2 regions of the Shewanella alkalitolerans genome follow, and region 2 is predicted to be linked to the other one. Evidence: riboswitches for the same ligand, from Rfam matches in the RefSeq annotation. Region 2 holds a riboswitch; the other holds the start of a gene.
The links. A riboswitch is a leader RNA that binds a small molecule or an ion and turns the genes downstream of it on or off. The one in region 2 is predicted to bind lysine.
Positions count from the first base shown of each region.

Region 1: linked by a shared signal. The riboswitch ahead of K0J45_RS13290 (Na+/H+ antiporter NhaC family protein) and the one ahead of lysC (lysine-sensitive aspartokinase 3) in region 2 are both predicted to bind lysine.

Region 1 is NZ_CP080422.1:3,026,379-3,030,760, forward strand. Features, by position in the region: gene K0J45_RS13290 (Na+/H+ antiporter NhaC family protein) at 1-904, opposite strand, end outside; lysine riboswitch at 983-1,199, opposite strand; gene K0J45_RS13295 (electron transfer flavoprotein subunit alpha/FixB family protein) at 1,348-2,271, opposite strand; gene K0J45_RS13300 (electron transfer flavoprotein subunit beta/FixA family protein) at 2,272-3,021, opposite strand; gene K0J45_RS13305 (H-NS histone family protein) at 3,334-3,726, shown strand; gene K0J45_RS13310 (amidohydrolase family protein) at 4,066-4,382, shown strand, end outside.
Region 2 is NZ_CP080422.1:887,067-891,448, reverse strand. Features, by position in the region: gene K0J45_RS03985 (succinylglutamate desuccinylase/aspartoacylase family protein) at 1-911, opposite strand, end outside; gene lysC (lysine-sensitive aspartokinase 3) at 908-2,266, opposite strand; lysine riboswitch at 2,396-2,571, opposite strand; gene K0J45_RS03975 (DUF3293 domain-containing protein) at 2,675-3,106, opposite strand; gene arcA (two-component system response regulator ArcA) at 3,684-4,382, shown strand, end outside.

The DNA of each region.
Region 1 (4,382 bases), 2.1 Mb from region 2:
CAATGACGCTAAAGGGCAGATTCTCCGCCGCCAAAGCGTCGGCACCGCTACCTATCATGAAGTAGATGGTGGCAAACACCAGCACAGTGATCGGCAGGAACAGGCCTAAGATCTTGCCAGAATCGGCCTCAGGCAGGTCGCTGTTAGCTCCTGGCGGCAGGCCCTTGGCCTCGTCATACAGATTGCCCTTCTGGGCGTTGAGTTCATGCTGGCGCATGGGTCCCACATCCAGCCCCATAAAGGCGACGCATAGCAGCAACACCAGGGCGAAGATGGCGTAGAAGTTCATCGGGATCATCTGGATAAACACGCTCAGATGACCGCTGTCGGTAAAGCCGTGGGCGGTGAGTATGCCGCCGATCAGCGCGATGATGTATGCGCCCCAGCTAGAGACGGGTGAGATCACACAGATAGGCGCGGCGGTTGAGTCCAGCAGATAAGCCAGTTTGCTGCGCGAGATATAGTATCTGTCGGTGAGGGGTCTGGCGACACTGCCCACCACCAGGCTATTGAAGTAATCATCGATAAAGACCACGCAGCCCAGGAACATGGTGAGCAGCTTGGCATCACGCTTGTTGCGAATATGCTGGCGCGCCCAATCGGCAAAGGCCTTGGCGGCGCCGCTCACGGTAATGAGTGCAGTGATCATCCCAAGTAGGATCAAGAAGCCCAGCAGATAAACGTTCCAGCTGTTTAGGGCGCCATCATCCCAAAACAGGCCCACCACCTGCTGTCCCAGGTATTGACCCATATCCAGCGGTGAAAAATCGGCAATTAACAGTGCCCCTAGGAGGATCCCCACACCGAGTGAGAGCAGAACGCGGCGGGTAAAGATCGCCAGCAGAATCGCTACCACGGGCGGCAGCAAAGAAAGTGCCGAATCGGCATAACTCAAAGTTGTCATTGTAAAATTTTGTCTTCGTTAAAATACGAATGGAGGGCAACTGAACTGGTGGGATATAGCATGAGATATTACACCTGTCCTATCAGTAGCGCTCCATAGTGATACCCATTCTCGGTATACCTTCCACTTATCAATCCAGATAAGAAGCACTATGGCAGTGCTGCCTCTATTCGATGACAGCCCCAGCGGCAAGCCTTGATCAACTTAACCACTTCGGCACCAAATCCTTTCATATTCGCTTAACGGCATCACCCTAACGAATACTACTGATATTTAATGCACCTCTACGTCTCAGGACGCCTGCCAATGTCACTATCGGCAAACGTGAGGCACATAAAAACACAAGCGGCTTTAAGGACGCTACCTCAAAGCCGCTCCATGTGATCTATATCACACTAAATTTTAGATGAACACCAAAGTGCTCACCAAGCATTTACATTTTATTAAATAAGTTCGAGTAGCTTAGGCACTGCCTCGAACAGATCCGCTTCCAGACCATAGTCGGCTACCTGGAAGATAGGCGCCTCTGGATCTTTGTTGATCGCCACGATCACCTTAGAATCTTTCATCCCCGCAAGGTGCTGGATGGCACCCGAGATACCCACGGCGATATAGAGATCCGGCGCGACAATCTTACCCGTCTGACCAACCTGTAGATCGTTTGGCACGTAACCGGCATCGACTGCGGCGCGCGATGCACCCAATGCCCCGCCCAGCTTATCAGCCAACTGCTCGAGAATCGCGAAGTTCTCGGCGCTGCCCATGGCGCGGCCACCTGAAACCACCACAGAGGCGGCACCTAGATCTGGACGCTCTGACACTGACAGGGTCTGAGTCACAAACTCAACATCGCCGCTGTATTCGTTATCCAGGGTCTGCAGCGAGGCGCTACCGTCCTGGGCTACCGCATCGAAGGCGCTGGCACGAACCGTCATCACCTTGATGTTGTCCAGGCTCTGAACCGTCGCCATGGCGCTACCGGCATAGATAGGACGCACGAAGGTGTCTTCGCTCACCACTTCGACCACTTCAGAAAGCTGCGCCACATCCAGAAGCGCCGCCACACGAGGCAGCACATCTTTACCTACGCTTGAAGCCGCAGCCAGGATGTGTTGATACTCGCTGGCCACTGAGACGATCAGCTGTGACAGGTTTTCGGCGATGGCATTGGCATAAACGCCGCTATCGGCAACCAGTACCTGACGTACACAGGCAAGCTGCTTGGCGCTTTCGGCCGCGGCGCCACAGTTATGACCGGCTACCAGTACATCGACTTCGCTGCCGATTGCCTGGGCACAAGCCACAACCTTGGCGGTATCGAGTTTTAAAGTCGCATTATCATGTTCTGCTATTACTAGAATCGCCATTTAGATCACCTTCGCTTCATTCTTTAGCTTTTCCACCAGCTCCTCGACAGAAGCCACCATAATACCCGCTTGACGCTCGGCAGGCGGAGTCACCTTGAGCACCTTCTGGTGCTGCTTCAGGGTCACGCCCAGGCTGTCTACCGTCACGGTATCGAGCGGCTTACGTTTCGCCTTCATGATGTTAGGTAATTTGGCATAGCGAGGCTCGTTCAGACGCAGGTCTGTGGTGACAATCGCAGGCAGTGGCATCTTAAGAGTCTGCAGGCCGCCGTCGATTTCACGGGTCACCACGAGTTGTTCGCCCTCAACCTTCACCTCAGAGGCAAAGGTAGCCTGAGGCAGTCCAGCCAACGCCGCCAGCATCTGGCCAGTCTGGTTGTTGTCGCCATCGATTGATTGCTTACCCAGCATGATCAGCTGAGCCTGTTCATTGGCTTGAATCGCATTAAGGATCTTTGCAATAGAAAGCGGCGCAAGCTCTTCGTCGGTTTCAACATGAATACCGCGGTCGGCGCCCAGCGCCATCGCCGTGCGTAGCTGCTCTTGCGACGCCTTAGGCCCTATGGTTGCTACCACAATCTCGGTCGCAATACCTGCTTCTTTCAAACGTACCGCTTCTTCTACAGCAATCTCACAAAATGGGTTAATGGCCATCTTCAGATTTGCGGTATCGACATTTGTATTGTCAGCGTTAACCCTGACCTTCACATTAGCATCGACGACGCGTTTAACTGGCACCAATACTTTCATAAGGCTTCCTTCTTACGTCTTTATTCTGGATAACAAATAGTGCATAGCGAAACTATCACCAACTTATGCCACTTTACGTGCTGTTGACGTTAACGTCAACAGGAAGTCGTCAGCATCTTTGTATCAGATCAAAAACAGCGTGTTTAGGGGGAAGTAAAGGGTCAAAAAGGGGCGAAAATAGAGAAGCTGAAATAAAATTTACATTAAAGCGTCAAATATTCATTTAATTCGTTTGATAAAACCTTTTTTAGTTTCTATTATTAGCCCTGTAATCCTATTTACTATTTTATTTTTAAGCAGGACATAATTAATATGAGCGAATTTCTAGATATATTGACGCATGGTCGTCGCTTTAAAGCTGCTGTTAAAGATTTGTCGGTAGAAGATTTAAAAGATGTAGCGGTTAAGCTTGAAAAAATCATCACCGAGAAAGAGAAGCAAGCAGAAGAAGAAAGCGCGGTTATGGCCGAGCGCAATGCAAAGATAGAAGAGATTCGCCAACAAATGGAAGCTGTTGGTTTATCAATTGACGATTTAGGTACAGTGGCTGCTAAGCCAGCTCCTAAAAAACGTGCTCCACGCCCACCAAAATATAAAATTGAAGTGAATGGCGAAACGATCACTTGGACGGGTCAGGGTCGCACACCAACCGTATTTAAGAATGAATTAGATAAGGGTCGTTCACTCGAAGACTTCCTTATCTAAGCCTAAGCGCCCCACTTAGGGCGTCGCACGCAAAAGCCAACCTCAAGGTTGGCTTTTTTATTTCTACTCTTTATTTGATTAAGCGCATTTTGCCCTTTATGTCGCTCATTTGCCTTGGCCATGTCTAGAGTATTTTATCTATCCTTATTTAGGTCATGCTTCAGGCCATTATTCCTTGCAACTATTTCCGTCAAAGTTAGCCAATCAATAGCCTATCCTTTCGGATAACACCTGCCCTATGGTTTGACATAAACCGATACAGTTCCGTCCTTGGAAATTGTTCATGATATGGGATAATCTTGGGCTACTTTTGATCCCAGCCAATAATAATTAAACTCTATGCGAATCCATTTTCTCTCTGTGAGCGCGAGTCTGGCGGCCTGTCTCTTGTCGAGTCCGTCCGCGATAGCGAATTCTCAATTAACTGATAACACGCCAAAATTAACGGCGCTGTCCCACGCCACCCTGATGATCGCCCCCGGCGAAACCAAGCAGGATGCCACACTGTTAATTGAAGATAATAAAATTAAAGCCATTATCCCCAACGACAAAATACCCGAGGATGCCTATGTCATCGACATGACGGGTAAGTTGATATATCCCGGCTTTATCGATCCCTACACCAATTACGGTATCGACTTTAAATATGACCAGCA
Region 2 (4,382 bases):
TTATACTCCACCAAGCCACCTAACGGCGCGTGATACTTCTTATAGTCTTTCAGGTAACAGGCGTAGCGTGGCATCTCAGCTGGCTCAACCCGTTCACTTATCACGCCGCGCTGGCTGAGATAAGCCATGATCCCTTCGACATCCACCAGGGCATCCGCCAAATCGACATTCTCCTGACTGCCAAGCTCCAGGGTAAAGGCCGATACGGGCACCTCAATCTCGCGCCCCTGAGTGGCCAGGTATTCACTCAGCTGCCACCAGGGACAGAAGATAGACTCATCCATGGCACCGCCAAACTCATTGGGGATCAACAGGGTGTAGGGAATAGAGAAATACTTGGCGGCGTCTTTATCGTACTCGGGGCAATAGAGGTGCTTGCACGACTTAGGGCCGGTATGCAGATCCAGCACGATATCCGCCTCATGGCCCATCTGCTGTAGGCTCACCGCCAGACGATGGCCCGTGGTGATCCCCCAGGGCTCATGCAGACGGCTATAGCAACGCTCAACCAGCAAGGCCCTGAAATGGGCGATCAGCTCTGCATCATTCAGGTGTTTATGGCCTTGATACCAGCTAGCAATATCCAGCTTATGGTCGAGATATTCGCGGTTCCAGTTCACCCCGGTAATGGGGTCGAAACGGCCCAGGGTAAACTCGCCACTCTTTTGATTAATTCCCAACGGATTGGCTAGGGGCACCAGGGTGATCTTGCCGCGCAGCTCGCAGCTTTCTAAGGCCTGCATCAGCTGATAGATCACCGCGTTGCCCTGCACCTCGGCGCCGTGGACGTTAGCCTGAATATAGACGCTAGGCCCGGTCAGCACCTCAGGGGCAAACTCAAATAGATTCAGCTCGAGATCTTGACCCGTGGCGAGCTCGCCAATCTTTAGCGTAGAACGACCCGGCTTCATAGTGACCCTTCAAACAAGTTTTGATGCAGGGCGCTGACGACTTGAGCCGCCTCAGACTCGGCCACCAGGACGCACAAGTTGTGTGGGCTGGCGCCCTGACAGATCATACGCACATTGTGAGGCTCTAACACCTCAAATACGCGGCGACACACACCTGACGTAGTGGCAATCTTGTTACCCACTATCGCCACCAGCGCCAGGCCATCTTCGACCCGCACCCGGCAATGCTGCGACAATTCCTGCAGCAATGCTTCGCTCAGCAGTCTGTTTCCAGCCGAATCTGAGCCCGTCTTATCTAGCGTCAGAGAGACGTTTACCTCTGAGGTGGTGATTAAGTCCACACTGATCTTGTGGCGCGCCAGGGTGGCGAAGGTCTCGGCCAGGAAGCCTTGGGCGTGCAACATCTGCAGGCTATGCAGATTAAGTAGGGTCTGGTCGCGTCGCACCGCCACGGCGCGATAGATAGGCTCGTCGTTCACCTGATGACGTATCCAGGTGCCACCTAGCTCAGGTGCCTTGCTGGAGCCTACAAACACCTGAATCTTGTGTCTGACCGCAGGCAAAATGGTTGCCGGGTGCAGCACCTTGGCACCGAAGGTGGCCATCTCGGCCGCCTCGTTGAAACTAATCTCAGGGATAGGACGCGCATTGGGCGCGAGGCGTGGATCTGTGGTGAAGATCCCCGGCACATCTGTCCAGATCTCAACAGCAGACGCATCCAGCGCCTCGGCAAGCAGGGCCGCAGAGTAATCGCTGCCCCCACGCCCTAACGTGGTGGTGGCCCCCTGTTCATCGGCACCGATAAAACCTTGGGTCACAATACGCTGCTCACTAAGCAGTGGTAGCAGATGCTCTGTGCAAAGCTGCTTCACCGCTTCGATCTGCGGCTCGGCGCGGCCGAAATGGCTGTCGGTGCGCATCACCTGACGCACATCGAAGGCGCTCGCCCGCTCGCCCTTCTCTCTCAGCACGGCAGCAAACAAGACAGATGAACACTGCTCACCCTGGGCAAGCAGTTCGTCTGTGGTCGCCTTATTACGGTTTTGGGAGAGCGACTCGCTCAGGCTGGCAATCTTACTTAAGATGGCATCGAGGCGGGCAGCCACATCATGGGGCTGACCCAACTCGTCGAGGATCTTATATTGAATCGAGGCGATCGCCTTAAGCAGCTGCTGACGACGCTCAAAGTCCACATGCTCCTGAGTTAGCTCCACCAGGAGGTTGGTCACACCGCTCGAGGCGCTGACGACCACCACGCGGGTTTCAGGATTGGCCAATACGATATCGGCGCAGCGGTTCATCGCCTCATAATCGGCAACCGAGGTACCACCAAACTTAGCAACAACAATAGACATTAGCGCACCTCAACCCAAGTAGCTGACGATGACACAAAAGAAATAGATAACATTGAATACGCTCCGAACTTACTTCGTTCGAAGAGCCTGGTGCAAAGATGACGCACCCCAAGACGGGAAACAGCGATTGCCACCAGAAGCTCTCCACCAAAAACAGGTGACAATCGATGGGATTCAGCCCAGTCGACCGATAAACAGATGAAACCAAACATCTCTTTACCTCGGCGTTAATCTCCCTCATAAACCGTCAACGGAGTTTGGACTCCTCGGGCTTACTACCTAGTTAACGCTCCTCTTCTGTATCACTAACCTTAAGGTCAGGATGCAAGAAAACTATCAAATAACAGAATAAAAAGTCAACGATATTTTAGCTTGTCTTGATGAAAGCCTCTCAAGTTCCCCCGCCTGCTAGCGGCTGATGTCGGGCAGCTCGCTAACCAAGCAGACCCGGGCAGAAAACTTGCCCAGGGTGAGCTCGTCATACTCCACCAGACAAGGCACCAGTTGCAGCTCGTCCTCATCGACAAAATAGATGGCGTTTTGATTAAACACCTTACCAAGATCCACGGCTGCGGCCTTATCGATAGACACCGCCCAGCTCTTCTCCATATGGCCTCTGTCATTGGAGGCACCGATCAGGGCACGATAAGGATATCGGAGACGTTGAATATGACGTTGAAGCTGCTTGTCGAGGAGACGGTTTTGCGAGGGAGAAAGGTGTTGGCCTTTAGGATTATGAGCGGTAATGATTGCAAATGATAACGAAGGGGAGAAAGGTTGTGTAAGTAAGAACTGCGTTTGCTGATAGCATTGCCAAAGGTGTTCGCTTGCTGTACTCATCACTAAAATATTCCTAAATTAGATTCCGTCGATTATAGCAAAATTCCTCCGGCTTCCTAGAGGTGTGAGACAGGTCACTTTATTAAATTTTATTAATACCATTAAAATCATAATCTTACACACACAAATGTGATTTGCATCAAATCTCAAAGGAATTTTGTTAACATTTCATTTGTTAACAAATGACTAAAACGAGTACAATAAGTTCGTTGATTCACTTCCACTCATCTCACGATGAAATACTTTTTGTTACATCTTGTCGACGACAAGGTCATCAAAAGTTAGTCAATTTCCTGTATAAAATGTGAGCTTAGGCTGATTTAGCATTTAAACTTGAAAATATTAGATAGTTAACGGAACTATTCCCAACTATTGTTAATCGAAGTGAGTAACAGTTCGCGTGTCTTTTGAAAGAGATACGTATACTTTACTAATCATGAAGTGTGTTGCTGTACCAATTGGGTTTGATAAAAGCACTACGTGAGTTCGGTAATTGTCGCGAAGACAGATAGGGCGCAGCAGCACCAACTAGCGCTCATGGTTAGAACAGTTTTAAACAAATATTAGGTAAATAAATATGCAAAACCCGCACATTCTGATCGTTGAAGATGAAGCCGTTACCCGGAACACGCTAAGAAGTATTTTCGAGGCTGAAGGATATGTGGTAACTGAAGCCAATGACGGCGCAGAGATGCATAAAGCCATGCAGGAAAACAAGATCAATCTTGTGGTAATGGATATCAACCTACCAGGTAAGAATGGTCTGCTGCTTGCGCGTGAGCTTCGTGAAATCAATAACATCGGCCTTATCTTCCTTACCGGCCGTGACAACGAAGTTGACAAGATCTTGGGTCTGGAAATTGGTGCCGATGACTATATCACCAAGCCATTTAACCCACGCGAACTGACTATCCGTGCACGTAACCTGCTGACTCGCGTCAACAGCACCGGCGGCGAAACCGAAGAAAAGAGTGCCGTAGAATTCTACCGCTTCAACGGTTGGAGCCTAGAGATCAACAGCCGTTCACTGGTGAGCCCACAAGGCGAGTCGTACAAGCTGCCTCGCAGTGAGTTCCGCGCCATGCTGCACTTCGTTGAGAACCCAGGCAAGATCCTGACCCGTGCCGACCTGCTGATGAAGATGACAGGCCGTGAGCTTAAGCCACACGACCGTACCGTGGACGTGACCATTCGTCGCATCCGTAAACACTTCGAAAGCTTGCCTGATACGCCAGAGATCATCGCCACCATCCACGGCGAAGGCTATCGTTTCTGC